Regions from separate parts of the Serratia rubidaea genome, predicted to be linked through region 3. Evidence: predicted binding sites of a transcription regulator. Region 3 holds the regulator's gene; each other region holds the start of a gene.
What was found. The regulator PurR, encoded in region 3, represses purine synthesis genes. The targets are predictions, from matches to a motif close to CANGCAAACGTTTGCNTG.

Region 1: a site for PurR is predicted at 1,344-1,361, ahead of tusA (sulfurtransferase TusA). Genes of this name have one in related genera too.
Region 2: a site for PurR is predicted at 2,451-2,468, ahead of I6G83_RS15195 (amino acid aminotransferase). Genes of this name have one in related genera too.
Region 4: a site for PurR is predicted at 1,919-1,936, ahead of I6G83_RS04645 (NCS2 family permease). Genes of this name have one in related genera too.

What each region holds. Positions count from the first base shown of each region.
Region 1 covers NZ_CP065640.1:1,749,380-1,753,589, forward strand. The annotation lists gene I6G83_RS08010 (GNAT family N-acetyltransferase) at 43-474, opposite strand; gene I6G83_RS08015 (7-cyano-7-deazaguanine/7-aminomethyl-7-deazaguanine transporter) at 514-1,179, opposite strand; gene tusA (sulfurtransferase TusA) at 1,449-1,700, shown strand; gene I6G83_RS08025 (DUF4056 domain-containing protein) at 1,718-2,839, opposite strand; gene I6G83_RS08030 (BamA/TamA family outer membrane protein) at 2,839-3,966, opposite strand; gene I6G83_RS08035 (porin family protein) at 3,966-4,210, opposite strand, start outside.
Region 2 covers NZ_CP065640.1:3,251,069-3,255,278, forward strand. The annotation lists gene I6G83_RS15185 (YcbK family protein) at 1-406, shown strand, start outside; gene I6G83_RS15190 (MBL fold metallo-hydrolase) at 472-1,119, shown strand; gene I6G83_RS15195 (amino acid aminotransferase) at 1,195-2,385, opposite strand; gene ompF (porin OmpF) at 2,633-3,730, opposite strand; gene asnS (asparagine--tRNA ligase) at 4,033-4,210, opposite strand, start outside.
Region 3 covers NZ_CP065640.1:3,739,224-3,743,433, reverse strand. The annotation lists gene I6G83_RS17555 (C40 family peptidase) at 1-274, shown strand, start outside; gene sodB (superoxide dismutase [Fe]) at 641-1,219, shown strand; gene cydH (cytochrome bd-I oxidase subunit CydH) at 1,287-1,376, opposite strand; gene purR (HTH-type transcriptional repressor PurR) at 1,762-2,787, shown strand; gene punR (DNA-binding transcriptional activator PunR) at 2,807-3,733, opposite strand; gene punC (purine nucleoside transporter PunC) at 3,855-4,210, shown strand, end outside.
Region 4 covers NZ_CP065640.1:1,006,440-1,010,649, forward strand. The annotation lists gene I6G83_RS04640 (Na+/H+ antiporter) at 1-251, opposite strand, end outside; gene I6G83_RS04645 (NCS2 family permease) at 426-1,787, opposite strand; gene I6G83_RS04650 (VOC family protein) at 2,098-2,502, opposite strand; gene I6G83_RS04655 (glutathione S-transferase family protein) at 2,549-3,217, opposite strand; gene I6G83_RS04660 (lipocalin-like domain-containing protein) at 3,214-3,657, opposite strand; gene bhsA (multiple stress resistance protein BhsA) at 3,865-4,125, shown strand.

The sequences.
Region 1 (4,210 bases), 2.0 Mb from region 3:
TGATCGCAACCTATTCATCAGCAAAATGCAAGGCAGATTGTGTCACAGCGTTTTTTCCAGTAATAGCCGATAATCAGCCACTTCGCCCTTCTTTTCCAGCGTAATAATCTGATAGTGACGAGCGATCAGCAGCATCAGCATGCCGCGGAACTGGTTGCGCGTTTTCACCGTCAGCCGGCGGAACCCCTGCGTGTGCGCCCAGCGCTCCTGCTCCTCCAGCAGCCGCCCGGCGACGCCGCGGCGGCGAAAGGCGGGCAGCACGCCGCCCAGCCAGCTGTAGAAGGTGTCGTCACTGGTTTGATAGCCCAGTTTAAAACCGGCCGGCTGACCGTCCAGCTCGGCAATCAGCGCGTAATGCATCGCGTCGCCGATGCGCAGCTGCAGATCCTGCAGGCGGTGGGCGGCGTTAAATTCAGGGATGTGCTGATAGAGCTGCTGGATCTCAGCCAGTGTGGCAGTGCGGGTGGTTAACATCTTGGCGGCCTCCGTCGTTGCGCAGGCCGCCATCATAACTTAACTGGCCTGCAGCGCACCCGCCTGCTGACGGCCGGCGAGGCGTTTCAGCAGCATATTCAGCAGCACGCCGTACATCGGCAGGAAGAACAGCAGGCAGATCATCACCTTGAAGCTGTAGTCCACCAGGGCGATCTCCACCCAGTTGGCGGCCATAAACGGATCGCTGCTCTGGTAGAAGGCGATAAAGAAGAACGACAGCGTATCGCTGATATTGCCGAGGAACATCGCGGCGGCGGGCGCGACCCACCAGGCGCTGCGCTGGCGCAGGCGGTTAAACACGTGCACATCGAGGATCTGGCCGAGCACGTAGGCCATAAAGCTGGCGACGGCGATGCGCGCGACAAACAGGTTGAACTGTCCCAGCGCCGCCAGCCCCTGCCACTCGCCCTGATACGTCACGGTGGAAATCACGTAGGAGATAAACAGCGCCGGCACCATCACCGCCAGAATGATCTTTCTCGCCAGCGGCGCGCCGAAAATACGCACGGTCAGGTCGGTAGCCAGAAAAATAAACGGGAAGGTAAAGGCGCCCCAGGTGGTATGGAAGCCGAAAATGGTAATCGGCAGCTGCACCAGATAGTTGCTGGAGGTAATGATGATGATGTGGAACAGCGACAGCCAAAGCAACGCGGCGGTGCGCTGTTGCGGAGTAAAAGCGTACATAATTGACCTTTTTGAATGAATGGGGTGAGGGAACCCATACCAACGATGTTCACCCCGCGCGGCGCGAGGGGATAAATAAGGATTGCCGCCGCCGTTTTTTGTCGGCCGCGCGCCGCATGATACGCGTTTGCGCAACCAATGCAATCAACAATGCGGTTAAAATACACGCAAACGTTAACGCATGTTGCACAGAAAAACTACCGGCGTAAACTATGGCGCTATGAGATCCGGCGAGCGTTCGCCGATCGTAGTTGATCGAGATAAATAACATGAGTGACATCTTTTCCCAGGCTGACCAAACGCTCGATGCGCTTGGCCTGCGCTGCCCTGAACCGGTCATGATGGTGCGTAAAACCGTGCGCCATATGGACAATGGCCAAACGCTGCTGATCATTGCCGACGATCCGGCCACCACCCGCGATATTCCCGGCTTCTGCCGTTTTATGGAGCATACGCTGGTGGCGCAGGAAACGGAGCAGACCCCTTACCGCTACCTGCTGCGTAAAGGCACCGCCGCCTGAGGCCGGTGTGCCGCCCGTCAGCGCTTTTCCAGTATCTGCCGCGCATCCTCCGCCCGGGCGTGCAGCGCCAGGTCGCTGAAGTCTGCCGCCGTATAGTACGGCGACGGCGGCGGCAGATGACGCGGGGCGCTGCCCGGCCAGAGCTGTAACTCCCCGATATCGCTCAATGAGATGCCGTAGAGCTGCTGCGGCAGCATCAGGCGCTGCGGCGCGGTGCGTTCGAACGGCACCGGCGTCGGCAGGCGGTTGTCGCCGGTATCGTAGTTGCGTTTCAGTACCAAAAACTTCTCCGGCACCCGCCGGTGGCTGTCCCACCAGTCGCCGTCAATGCCGGCCAGCTGTCGCCGGGTCTGCGTGGCGGATACCGCCCCGAGCTGATTGAGCGCCGCAGGCAGCAGCGTTTCCATCGCGCGGTTATAGCTGCCGACCGACACCGCGCCGCCCTGCAAAATCACATCGATCGCCAGCCGCGCGCCCAGCAGATTGGAGTAGAGATCCTCCGGCGAAAAGGCGGAAATCTCCTCGGAAAAACCGGGTACGGACTGGTAGCCATACCACTGGGCGATTTCATGCCAGGCGGCCAGCTGATACGCCAGTTTCCCCGCCAGGTAGGCCGCCAGCGTATAGCGCTGCGCCGCGTCATCCGGCGGCGTAAAGGCGTTGAGCTGAATCCGCCGCTGCGCCAGCTCTTCCCCCAGGGAAATGTGCCAGCGCTGGCCGAGGCGCGGCAGTATCTGGCTGAACAGGTACAGGGTATTGTCAGCGGTGTCGCGCACGTGGGCGATATCGATAAACCCGCCGCGGCGGGTGTACAGCAGACCGTCCCGCTCGCTGCTCAGCCCCAGCACATTGCTGACGGCGCCGAAGGCGCTGTCGTTATAGCGGTGATGACCGAGCCGGCCGGCCTCCACCACATTGTCCAACTGGTAAAAGGGCACCGGGATGCCCAGCGCCTGCACGTTGAGATTGAAGCCGAAGGCGCAGCACGGGCGTAGTCCGTCCGGCGCGGACAGCGGGGGCGCCACCGGCCAGTCGATACGCGTGACGCGGGTCGGCTGCGCCGTGACAATGGTCTCCATCGCCGCGCTGGCCTGTGCCATATTCAGAAATATGATGAATATCAGCGCGCAATAACGCATTAAAAAGCTTCTCCCACCTGAAAATAGAACCCGCTGCTCTGACGTCCGACGCCGAAGTCGAGGCGTACGTTCATCCGCGGTTTAAACTCGAAACGGTAGCCGGCGCCGACGGTCGGCAGCCAGTTTCCGCGTCCCAGATCGCCGGCGTCGCGGCTCATGGTGCCGGTGCCGGCCCACAGTACATAGCCGTGCCGCCAGTTGAGTTTGCGGCGGTACTCCAGCTGACCGCTGAAGGCGTTGCGATCGCGGTAGCGCCCCTGATAGTAGCCGCGCATGCGGTTGTCATTACCCAGTTCCGACAGGCGATCCCACGGCACCTCGCCGCTGGCGAAACGGCCGTAGAGGTCGAGCGCCAGCACGCTTTTGGCGCTCAGACTATGGTACAGATTGTACTGGGATTCCAGCGTTTCGAAGCGGCTGTCGCTGCCCAGCTCGGGCGCGAAATGGGTATAGGTCAGGTTGAAGTACTGCCCGCGGCTGGCGTTGGCGACAAAGTCCCGCGTGTCGTAGCTGAAACGCGCGCTGACGCCGGAGCTGACCGAAGACGGCCCGGCGGCTTCCGCCAGAAACAGGCTATGGTCGCCGTTGTCCGGATCGTCGGCGTGGGTGGAGGAGAAGTCCCAGCCGAGGCCCAGATAAGTGGCGTCGGCAATGCGGTACATCACGGCAGGCGCGACCTGCAGCGACTGCTGGGTATATTTTTCCTTGTTGCCGTCACGCCGGCCGGCCTGATAGCCGGTGCCCCAGTAATAGGTGGGCATATTTTTCATGCTGCCGGTGGTGAAAAAACGCCACTGGTCGTTGGCGAAGAAGCTGTAGTTTTCAAACCCGATGCCGAACGCGCCGGTTGAACTGAAAAAGCCTTTCAGCGCCAGCGTGGAGTTCTGGCTGACGCTGTCGCTGCTGTCCGGGCGATACATGCCGACCACGGCGGTGCCGATGCCCAGGCCCAGCTCTGGGGTATAAAACGGCCCGGGCAGCACGCCCCAGTCGATGGCTTTCCGGTGGTCAAACTGGTTGTCTGCGCCCAGCGGGCGCAATAAATCGTCAATCTGCTGCCGGCTGGGCAGTGCGGCGTGGGTCGCCGTGTGCGCCGCCAGCAGCAGAAGGGGAAGCCAGCGCCACATCAGAAGCGGTATTCAGCGGAAACCATCGCGCTGTTGCGCTCGCTAAAGCCGACTTCCGTCATCACGTTGAAGTTTCTGGTGATCTCATATTGTGCGCCGACCAGCACGTTCCACGGCGACTGCAGATGCTGCTTGACGCGGAAGCGGCCTTCGCCGCGCTGGTTGGCGATTTCGATCAGCGGCTGCAGGGCGGCCGGCATACTCAGATCTCCCAGGCTGCCTTTAAACTCTTGCTGCACGTCCT
Region 2 (4,210 bases), 490 kb from region 3:
CGAATCACTGAAAGCCGAATTCTTTGACGGTAAAAATTATAATAAAGAAGAATTGGTGCGTTTAAATCACTTGTTCCGCGATTTTCGCGCGAATAAAGTGAAATCGATCGATCCGCAGCTGTTTGATCATCTTTATCGCTTGCAGGGGATGCTGGGCACCACCAAGCCGGTGCAGCTGATTTCCGGCTACCGCTCGCTGGGAACGAACAACGATCTGCGCGCACGCAGCCGCGGCGTTGCCAAACACAGCTATCATACCAAAGGCCAGGCGATGGACTTCCATATCGAAGGCATTCAGCTGAGCAATATCCGCAAGGCGGCGTTGAAAATGCGCGCCGGCGGCGTAGGCTATTATCCGCGTAGCAATTTTGTTCACATCGATACCGGGCCGGTGCGTACCTGGTAATCGCTGTGCCTCTGGGTTAAGAGAGCGCCGGCCGCAAGGTCCGGCGCCGTTGTCGTTGGAGCGTTATGAAATACCAAATTATTCCCGTCACGGCGTTTAGCCAAAATTGTACGCTGATCTGGTGTGAGCAGAGTGGGCAGGCCGCGCTGGTGGATCCCGGCGGCGAGGCGGAAAAGCTGAAGGCGGCGGTGCAGGATGCGGGCGTGCAGCTGACGAAAATTTTGCTGACGCACGGGCATCTCGACCACGTCGGCGCGGCGGCGGAGCTGGCGGAACACTATCAGGTGCCGATTATCGGGCCGGACAAAGAGGATGCGTTCTGGCTCGACGGCCTGCCGGCGCAAAGCCGGATGTTCGGGCTGGAAGAGTGTGCGCCGTTAACCCCGACCCATTGGCTGGCCGAAGGCGACAGCGTGCAGGTGGGCGAGATGACGCTGAACGTGCTGCACTGTCCGGGACATACGCCGGGACACATTGTGTTTATCAACGATACAGCGCGTCTGGCGCTGGTTGGCGACGTGCTGTTCAACGGCGGGGTGGGGCGCAGTGATTTCCCGCGCGGCGATCATCAGGCGCTGATTGCCTCCATCCGCAACAAACTCCTGCCGCTGGGCGATGATATGGACTTTATTCCGGGGCATGGGCCGATGTCGACCTTTGGCCATGAACGGCAGACCAACCCGTTTTTGCGTGAGCAGCCTGAGGCGTGGTAAACAGCCGTATTTCCCGGCGGAAATAACAGCAAAAGGGGCGCAGAGCGCCCCTTTGTTACATCTGATGGGTGTAGCTTACAGCACGGCGACGATGGCTTCGCACAGCGGCGCCATGTTATCCGGCGTCATGCCTGCGACGTTAACGCGGCCGGAGTTGACCGCGTAAACGCCAAACTCTTCGCGCAGACGCAGCACCTGCTCTTTGGTCAGGCCGCTGAACGAGAACATGCCGTTCTGGTTGATAATAAAGCTGAAGTCCTGCTGTGCGCCCTTTTCCTGCAGGGTATTTACAAACAGCTGACGCATGCGGTGGATGCGCTGACGCATATCGGCCAGCTCTTGCTCCCAGATCGCACGCAGCGCATCGTTGCTCAGGATGGTGGCAACGACGGCCGCACCGTGTGACGGCGGGTTGGAGTAGTTGGCGCGGATCGCCGCTTTAACCTGGCTGAAGGCGCGGTCTGCGGTTTCGGCATCGGCCGCCACTACGGTGCAGGCGCCGACGCGCTCGTTGTACAGGCCGAAGTTTTTCGAGTAGGAGCTGGCGACGATCAGTTCCTGATGCTTGGCGGCAAAAATACGCAGACCCTGCGCATCTTCTTCCAGGCCTTTGGCGAAGCCCTGGTAGGCGAAATCGAACAGCGGCAGCCAGCCTTTGCTGACCGACAGCTCAGCCAGCTGGCTCCACTGCTCCGGCGTCGGGTCGATGCCGGTCGGGTTGTGGCAGCAGCCATGGAATACGATAACATCGCCGGCCTGCGCCTGTTGCAGGCTGCTCAGCAACCCGTCGAAGTCCAGCGCGTGGTTGGCGGCGTCATAGTAGTTATATTCCACCACTTCCAGACCGGCGGCGGCGAAGACGTTTTTATGGTTCGGCCAGCTTGGGTTGCTGACCCAAACGCGCTTGGCGTCGGTCTGGTTGGCAATAAAGTCGGCGGCTACGCGCAGGGCACCGGTACCACCAGGCGTTTGCGCGGTGCGCGCACGCTTGTCGGTAATGATAGGGCTGTTTTTGCCGAACAGCAGCTCTTGGGTGCAGCTGGCAAACGCAGGGATCCCCTCAATGCCGAGGTAGTTTTTGGTGGTCTCATTTTCCAGCAGGTATTGCTCCGCTTTTTTCACACTGGTCAGCACCGGCGTTTTGCCGGTTTCGTCTTTGTAGACGCCGATACCCAGGTTGATTTTGTTCGGACGGGCGTCCGCGCGGAAAATGTCGGTCAGACCCAGAATCGGATCGGCAGGTGCTGCAGCGATTTTTTCAAACATGTCAGATGGTTCCATAGCTTAGCGTTAAGCGGATAGAGGCATCAGGGTAGCGCCAGTTGTGCGCTTTGCCAACCGTTTGCGAGAAAAACACATCGAACTTGTGAGGAAGGCAGATTCAGCACAAAAAATGACGGTAAAGGGGCGGCAGGCAGCATAAAAAGCTGTCGATGGCGGAAAAACAAAAACAGGGCCGAAGCCCTGTTTTTCAAATGTGCCGGCGGTTGATGACCGGCAGATGAAGCAACAATTAGAACTGGTAAACCAGACCAACGGCAACGATGTCGTCGGTGTTCAGGCCCAGCGGGTTGTTGTCGTTCAGCTGGTTGATTTTGTAATCAACGTAGGTGGACATGTTTTTGTTGAAGTAGTAAGTCGCACCGACATCAACGTATTTGATCAGGTCAGCATCGCCGATGCCTTCGATGTCCTTGCCTTTAGACTGTACGTAGGCGATGGACGGACGCAGGCCGAAGTCGAATTGGTACTGAGCAACCAGTTCGAAGTTTTGCGCTTTGTTAGCGAAGCCGGTGGTGCCGTAGTTGAGGCTGCCGACTTTATCGTTTTTGATGTAGGTGGCGTTACGGGTTTCACCGTACATCGCCGCCAGGTAGACGTTGTTGGCGTCGTATTTCACCGCAGCTGCCCACTGCTCAGCGCGGCCTTCGCCACGGGCGTAACCTGCGTTGGTCTGACGGTCGGTACGGTCAGAAGATGCGTATGCGGCGGAGAAGCCTACGCCAACCGGCAGTTCATAAGTGGTGGAGATACCCCAGCCGTCGCCGTTAGAACGTTTGATGTCTTCACGGTCGTTTTTGCCCTGGTACTGCAGGCCGAAGTTCAGGCCGTCAACCAGACCAAAGAAGTCGTTGTTGCGGTAGGTCAGCAGACCGGTAGAACGGCCAACCATAAAGTTGTCGCTGCCGGCAGAGTCGCCGCCGAATTCAGGCAGCATATCGGTCCAACCCATTGGGTCGTAAACGATGCCGTAGTTACGGCCGTAGTCCAGAGAGCCGTACTCGGCGAATTTCAGACCGGCGAAGCCCAGACGGGTTTTGTTGCCGTTTTGCGCGTCGTCGCCGCCTTCGCTGTTGTTGGCTTGGATGTTGTATTCCCACTGGCCGTAACCGGTCAGTTGGTCATTGATCTGGGTTTCACCTTTGAAGCCGAAGCGGACATAAGACTGGTCGCCATCATCGCTTTTGCTATCGGAGAAGTAGTGCAGGCCGTCAACTTTACCGTACAGATCCAGCTTGTTGCCGTCTTTATTATAGATTTCCGCTGCGTTTGCTGCACCAGCAGCCAGCAGCGCAGGAATTACCACTGCAAGAATGTTGCGCTTCATCATTATTACCCTCATTGGTGTTATTCGGACACCTTTGCCACTGCCGCCAATAATTCTTTAGGGAACTATTGTTGATAGATTGGTGTCGTCCTGTGTCTGAACGCAGTGTTCCATTCAGCGCAGGGTTAATCTAGGGTTAAGATGCTACTAATGTCGTAAAAACGTTTCACAAAGAAAATATGTGTAACTAAATATTAATGAAACGGAACTTTGTGAGCTTCGTCAAGAATAAAAAATGCGAAAGGCCAGCAGAGCTGGCCTTTGTTTTGTAACAAAATGGTAGTGAATTTGTTTAGCGTTGCTAATTAAAAGCTTGCGTTACGCGGAGTGCGTGGGAACGGGATTACATCACGCACGTTTTGTACACCGGTCACATAGGCGATTAAACGCTCAAATCCGAGGCCAAAGCCGGAGTGCGGCACGGTGCCGTAACGACGCAGGTCGCGGTACCACCAGTAGTCTTCTTTATTCAGCCCCATTTCC
Region 3 (4,210 bases):
GAAAATTAAAATGCCGCGTACGGCGAATGAAATGTATCACCTGCGCGATGCGGCGCCGATTAAGAAAAGCGAATTGGAAAAAGGCGATCTGGTATTCTTCCGCATTAACAACCGCGGCGCGGCCGATCACGTCGGCGTTTATCTCGGCGACGGCAAGTTTATTCAGTCGCCGCGCACCGGCAAGGATATCCGCATCAGCCAGCTGGATAATGACTACTGGCAGAATCACTACGTCGGCGCCCGCCGCGTGATGACGCCGAAAAACGTGCGTTAGTTCCCCCATGGCTGAGCCTGGCTCAGCCATTTATCCCCCGCCGGCGTCACTGTCGACGCTTTAAGCAGTTGAACGCTTAGCACGTTTTAAACCTTCCCTTCCCTTTGAAAGTCGTTAGAATTAATAACCTTAAAAAAAACATAACAACTCGATGCCCGGATATACCCGCAATAATTCGCGTGGCGGACAGCGGCAAGGGAAGGCATCCCGAAGGACTTACTGCGGGATGACTGAACGCAGCCAACGTCTCTGCAGCCTGAAGTATGACGGGTATAAGCAGCACGGTTTCGTCTGAGGGGTCACCCGCACCACCACATCCCGCAGGCGGCCATGGGCATCTGGCGCTATATCAATAAGGAGAAAGCAATGTCGTTTGAATTACCTGCATTACCGTACGCCAAAGACGCTCTCGAACCGCACATTTCCGCTGAAACGCTGGAATACCACTACGGCAAGCACCACAACACCTACGTGGTAAACCTGAACAACCTGGTGAAAGGCAGCGAGTTCGAAGGCAAAACCCTGGAAGAGATCGTGAAAACCTCTACCGGCGGCGTGTTCAACAACGCGGCGCAGGTGTGGAACCACACCTTCTACTGGCACTGCCTGTCGCCTCAGGGCGGCGGTGAACCTACCGGCGCGGTGGCTGACGCCATCAACCAGTCCTTCGGCTCTTTCGCCAAGTTCAAAGAAGAGTTCACCAAATCCGCCGTCGGCAACTTCGGCGCCGGCTGGACCTGGCTGGTGAAAAAGGCCGACGGCTCGCTGGCGATCGTCAACACCTCCAACGCGGCTACCCCGCTGACCGGTGACGACAAACCGCTGCTGACCGTGGACGTGTGGGAACACGCTTACTACATCGACTACCGCAATGCGCGTCCTAACTACCTGGAAAACTTCTGGGCGTTGGTTAACTGGGCATTCGTGGCGGAAAACCTGGCGTAATCGTCAGTTATCTGGCCAACAGAAAAGGCGCAGTGTTTACTGCGCCTTTTTATATTTCGCCGAACAATCAGTTCAGCGCAGCAATAAAACTAAAGGCAATAATCATCACCAGCGCGCAGGCGGTGGTGAACAGTGACAATTTTAACTCGGTTTCCATCAGAAACTCCCTTATCTGTTTCTCGACGCCAGCATAAAGCCCACAGTATTAATGGGTCAAATTATTTTCCCACAGTTCGCGGCAATCCCCAATTGATTTTGCGCAACGCCCGATAATGTTGCGGCAAAAAAAGGGCCAAGATTAAAATATTCGCCGCTTTCCCGACGGATAATGCTGATTTGCTCTTCCACTTTTGCGCAATATACGCCAAAATTCGCAGTTCACTGCTGCGTACCGGCCACGCGCCCCTCCGAACTAAGCAAGCGGCTTACGACTTCCAAACTAAAAACTACGTTTTCGAGATTTTGGAGCAGGATATACGCAGGCAAACGATTAACAACATACTTACATACTGCAAACATGTGAGTTCAGGAGTCATCTTTACATGGCAACGATTAAAGATGTGGCCAAACGCGCGGGCGTTTCCACCACCACCGTTTCCCACGTCATCAATAAGACCCGTTTCGTCGCCGAAGAGACCAAGGCGGCGGTCTGGGCAGCCATTAAAGATCTGCACTATTCGCCGAGCGCGGTTGCCCGCAGCCTGAAGGTCAACCACACCAAATCCATCGGCCTGCTGGCAACCTCCAGCGAAGCGCCCTACTTTGCTGAAGTGATTGAGGCGGTGGAAAACAGCTGCTACAGCAAAGGCTACACCCTGATTCTGTGCAACTCGCACAATAATCTGGACAAGCAGCGCGCCTATCTGGCGATGCTGGCGCAAAAACGCGTCGACGGCCTGCTGGTGATGTGTTCCGAATACCCCGATCAGCTGCTCGGCATGCTGGAAGACCACCGCAATATCCCAATGGTGGTGATGGACTGGGGCGTGGCGCGCAGTGACTTTACCGACACCATTATCGATAACGCCTTCGAAGGCGGCTATCTGGCGGGCCGCTATCTGATCGAACGCGGCCACCGCGAGATCGGCGCCATCCCCGGCCAGCTGTCGCGCAACACCGGCGGCGGCCGCCATCAGGGTTTCCTGAAGGCCCTGCAGGAAGCCAATATTGAGTTGCGCAACGAGTGGATCGTACAGGGCGACTTCGAACCGGAATCCGGCTATAAGGCGATGCACCAGATCCTGTCGCAAAAGCACCGCCCGACGGCGGTATTCTGCGGCGGCGATATTATGGCGATGGGCGCCATTTGCGCCGCGGACGAGCTGGGCCTGCGCGTACCGCAGGATATTTCAGTGATCGGTTATGACAACGTGCGCAACGCGCGCTACTTCACCCCGGCCCTGACCACGGTGCACCAGCCGAAAGAGCGTCTGGGTGAAATGGCCTTCACCATGCTGCTGGACCGTATTATCAGCAAGCGAGAGGAGTCGCAGGTGATCGAAGTGCATCCTAAACTGATCGAGCGGCGTTCCGTGGCCGACGGTCCCTTTATCGATTACCGCCGCTAAGCACGGCAGGCCGGCGCGTTTACGCCTCCGCCGGCCCCTGCTCCTCACTCAGCCACTCCTGATTCAAGGTTTCACTGTCCCCCAGATAATCCAGCAGCCAGGCGATGGCCGGCGACTGGTTAGGCTGCTGCCAGGTCAGGCAGCAGGCGCTGGGGGGAAACGGCTCCTGTAACTGCAGCACCGCCAGCTCACCACGCGCCACCAGCGGCAGCACCCGGTGCGCCGGCGCCATGCCGACGCATAAGCCGCCGCGCAGGCAATCCACCGCCGACACCCAGTCCGGCACCACCAGCCGACGCTGGTTATCCAGCGACCAGGTGACGCGTTTGGGCAGGCTGCGCGAGGTATCCTCCAGCAGCAGCGCCGGATAGGGGCGCAGCTGTTCATCGCTGAGCGCGCCGCTCAGCCCGGCCAGCGGATGCTCGGCGCTGACCACGCACAGCCAGTTCATAAAGCCCATATCGCGAAAGGCGAACCCGCCGCCGGTGGGCACCGCGCGCGTGGCGCCGATCGCCATTTCGGCGCGGCCGTCCACCAGCGCATCCCAGACGCCGTTAAACACCTCCGGCTGCAGCAGCAGTTCAACGTCCGGGAAGTGGCGATAAAAATCCAGCACCAGCTGCCGGCAGCGCTGCGGCTTTACGATCAGATCGACGGCGATCTTCACCTGGCCGCGCCAGCCGTTGGCGACCTGCTGACACTGACGCCGCGTGTCGAGCATTTTTTTGATAACAGCGCGCGATTCCTGTACAAACAGCGCGCCGGCCGGCGTCAGCGTCACGTCGCGATGGCGCCGCTCAAACAGCGGCACCGCCAGCCACTGCTCCAGCTGGCGCACGGTATAGCTGACCGCGGAAGGGACACGGTGCAGCTCCTGCGCCGCCGCGCTGAAACTGCCGGTACGCGCCACGGCGTCGACCACATCCAGAGAATATTCAGACCACATGCGTTTGCCTGCAAAATTTTTCAAACCAGTATGCAAATATTACCGTTTCACAACCAGAGATCCAGCCGGATACACTGCGCGGCGTGAAAACCTGCATCACAAATAACGACTGAGAACGACTATGCGAAACTTTGGATTTATGTGTTATCTGGCCGGCCTGAGTATGCTCGGCTTTCTGGCCACGGATATGTACCTGCCGGCCTTCGGCATGATGCAGCACGACCTGCAAATTTCTCCCGGCGCGATCAGCGCCAGCCTGAGTATCTTCCTGGCCGGCTTCGCCTTTGCGCAACTGCTGTGGGGCCCGCTGTCCGACCGGCTGGGGCGCAAACCGGTGCTGCTGATTGGCCTGGCGCTGTTCGGCCTCGGCTGTCTTGGCATGCTGTGGGCCACTAATGCGCTGCAGCTGTGGACGCTGCGCTTTATCCAGGCGGTCGGCGTCTGCGCCGCCGCGGTGACCTGGCAGGCCATCGTCAT
Region 4 (4,210 bases), 2.3 Mb from region 3:
TCACGGCCGTGGTGAATAAACTCGCGCATCGGCGTTTTCCAGCCGTCGGCAAACAGCAGCGGCGGGATAAACAGCACTAAAAACAGTTCCGGATCGAAGTCCACGTGCAGCCCGAAATGCGGCCAGGCCAACATCGCACCGATGGCGATTTGCATTAACGGGAGCGGCACCTGGAACGGCAACATACGCGTCACCACCCCGGACAGGGAGACCACCAGGATTAAAATGAGGATTGTAAAAAAGATTTCCATGCTTTCCTTAGACTCTACGGTTTCGACCTCAACGGCGTATTGCCAGAGTACGTGCCAAATAGTAGATCACTTTTTTTACGTCGGTGAAAGCTTGTTGTGCCTTTCAAAATGGCGAAATAGATTAAGGAGAGTAATCTGAAACCGGGGCGCGCCAAACGCGCCCCGGCAGAGGCGTCAGATGGCCCAGCCGCCGGCGTAAAACACCACCAGCGCCACCGCAATCACTACGGTGCCGATATTCAGCTTGCGCCATTCGCCGGAGAAGATCCGGCCGATCACCAGCGCGCTGAAGCCCAGCATAATGCCGGTGACGATATTGCAGGTCAGGACGATAAACACCGCGCACAACAGGCCGGACATCGCGTCGACAAAGTCGTCAAAATCCAGCTTGGTGACGTTGCTGAGCATCAGCAGGCCGACATACATCAGCGCCGGCGCCGTCGCATACACCGGCACCAGGTAGGAGAGCGGCGACAGGAACAGAATCAGCAGGAACAGCAGCCCCACCACGGTGGCGGTCAGGCCGGTTTTACCGCCGGCCGCGGTGCCCGCCGCCGATTCGATGTATACCGCCGCCGGCGCGGCGCCCACCAGCGCCGAGAAAATGCTGCTGACCGAGTCGGAAGTCAGCGCCTTGCCGCCGTTGACGATCTGGCCGTCTTTATCCAGCAGGTTCGCCTGCCCGGCGACCGCACGGATGGTGCCGGTGGCGTCAAACACCGCGGTCATCACCAGCGCCAGCACGCTCGGCAGCACCACCGGCTGCAGCGCGCCCATAATATCCAGGCTGAAAATCAGCGAGTTGCCCTGCTCATCGGCCAGGCTCGGCATGGCGAACAGCCCCTGATACTTCACCGCCGGGTCGAAAATCAGGCCGATAACGGAGATGGCGATAATCACCAGCAGAATGCCGCCCGGCACCCGCAGCTTCTCCAGGCCGAAAATCACCGCCAGCCCGAGCAGCGTCATCACCACCGGGAAGGAGGTAAAGGCGCCCAGCGCCACCGGCAGCCCGTCCAGCGGGTTTTTCACCACCAGGCCGACGCCGTTGGCGGCGATCAGCAGCAGGAACAGGCCGATACCGATGCCGGTGCCGTGCGCCACGCCCATCGGCAGGTTACGCAGGATCCAGGAGCGGATGCCGGTCACCGAGATCACGGTAAACAGCAGCCCCATCAGGCACACCGCCCCCAGCGCCACCGGAATGCTGATCTGCTGGCCCAGCACCAGACTAAAGGCGGTAAACGCCGTCAGCGAGATGGCGCAGCCGATCGCCATCGGCAGGTTGGCCCACAGCCCCATCAGCAGCGAGCCGAAGCCGGCCACCAGACAGGTGGCGACGAACACCGCGGTCGGCGGGAAGCCCGCCTTGCCCAGCATGCTCGGCACCACAATCACCGAATAGACCATCGCCAAAAAGGTGGTCAGGCCGGCCACCACTTCCTGCCGCACGCTGCTGCCGCGCTGCGAAATTTTAAAATAACCGTCAAGCCCGCCTTTTGTTGGTGCGGCGTTATTCGCTTGAGAATTCGACATGTTGCTGTCCCCTGTAATCACTGCTTGTCTGATGCAGAAAGTGTTTTACGTCCGCAGCCGACAGAACGGAATCGTTTCCGCCACGTTTGCTCCCAACGCCTTGCGCTGCGCGGCAGATAGCGGCCGCGCACAAGGCAAACGATTAACTCTCGGCGTGAGGTACGGGTGAATTTATAGTGTTTTTACTGAAGCAAACGATTATCCAGCCTTCTATACCGTCCGATCAACTAAAGATCGCGACAGAAAGGGTAAAAAGTCGTCGTTCCGACGCGATTAACCACAACGCCGCCGCATGCTGAGGCCCGGACATTCAGGCCGGCATGGCCTGCGGATCCATAAACATCAGCTCCCAGATATGGCCGTCCAGATCCTGGAAGCCGTGGCCGTACATAAAACCGTGGTCCTGCGGCTGGTTATAGGTATTGCCGCCGGCGGCGATCGCCTTGCGCACCAGTTCGTCCACCGCCGCGCGGCTGGGCCGCGACAGACAGAGCAGCACTTCGCTGGCGCGCTTCGCATCGCTAATCGGATTGGGGGTAAACATTTTGAATTTATCGTGGGTTAACAGCATCACATAGATGGTGTCGCTCACCACCATGCAGGCGGCGCTGTCGTCGGTAAACTGCTGGTTGAAGGCAAAGCCCAGCTGACCAAAAAAGGCCATGGAGGCGGGCAGATCGCTGACCGGCAAATTGACAAAGATTTGAGTCGTCATGGACCTTCTCCGAGAAACAGTGACCTATCGAGTATAGTCCAGACGGCTAGAGCAGCAGATGATAAGGGCCGCCCTGCTCCAGCGCACGCTGGTAAGCCGGGCGCTGATGAATGCGCCGCAGAAAATCGCGCAGCTGCGGGCAGCCGTCCAGCCCGCTGCGCGCGGCCATCGCCTCCAGCGGAAAGCTCATTTTGATATCGGCGGCGCTGAAGTCATGGCCGGCAAACCAGGGGTTGCTCCGCAGGTGTCGTTCCAGATAGTCGCGATGCACGGCGATCTGCTTATCGAGATAGTTGCGCTGCACTCCTTTACCGACGGCGCCGGCCACCTTGCGCAGCAGCAGCGGCACCGGCGGTTGCCCAAGGCGGCCAAACACCAGCTTCATCACCAGCAGCGGCATCAGCGAACCTTCCGCATAGTGCAGCCAGTAGCGGTACTGCTGACGCGCATGAAAATCGGTGGGGATAAACAGCCCCTGCGCATCATAGGCTTCCTGCAGATACTCGATGATTGCGCCGGACTCGGCCAGCGTCAAATCGCCGTCAACAATTACCGGCGATTTGCCCAGCGGGTGGATTTTCTTCAACGCCGGCGGCGCCAGCAGGCTCCCCGCCTCCCGCTGATAGCGCTGCACCTGATAAGGCACCGCCAGCTCTTCCAAAAACCATAAGATAGGCTGCGAGCGCGAGTTATTCAGGTGGTGAACGGTGATCATCCGGGCATCTCGATGCGTTGCCAGACCAGCTCGCCAATCTGTACGCCGTTACCGATTTGCAGCGGTGCGGTGCGCAGCGTCAGCCTATCGCCGGAAAAACTGTAAAAACGCACAAAGCGGGTGCCGACCCAGTTGGGAAACGAGCAGCCTTCAACCTGATGAATCACCCGCTGATCCGGCTCATCAATCTGGTAGCGGCCAAAATAACTGAGCATATTGGTAAACGCGACGCGTAGCTCCTGGTCGCTGCCCTGCGCCAGATCGTCCGCGGCAAAGCGCGGGCGCACCGCGCTATACAGCTGTGCCGCCATGGTGCCGTTGGCCTCGTAATTGATGCGCCCTATCACCTGCTCGCCGAGCGGGTAGCTTGGCGCACCCTCTTCGCTCTTGAATACCGAAGACACCAGTGACCAGCTGCCAACAAATGCATTTGTCGTCATCACTCATTCTCCACCCACTTACCTTGTTTAAATTTAAAGGTAGCGGTGAATGGTTTGCTGCGCCAGCCAGCCCCCACGCCGGAATATCAATTTATTTGACAGAGATACTCAAAACTCTCCGATTTTAACCTCAGACCCACCTGGTTAATATTTAACTCATCGAGACGCACCAGCGGCTCACATAAAAAATACTCTGAGGATTGCATCATGAAAAACATCAAAAAATTTGCTACCGCATTACTGCTGACCGGCGCTGCCTTCACCGCAACGGCAGCCGAACAACCTGTCGCCCAGCCAGCCGCCAACGCACAAAAAGTGGGTGTAATTTCCGTCAGCGGCGCCGCCAGCCTGAGCGCACTGGAAGACGCCCTGGCCAGTAAAGCCGCCGCGGCCGGCGCCAGCAGCTACCGCATCACCTCCGCCGGCGGCCAGAACAAACTGCACGGCACCGCAGAAATCTTTAACTAAGTAATCAGCCAAGCGACAAGAAACCAGAAGCCCCTGACGGGGCTTTTCTGCTGTTAGAAATATGTCAGACGCTAGTGTTCCCCAA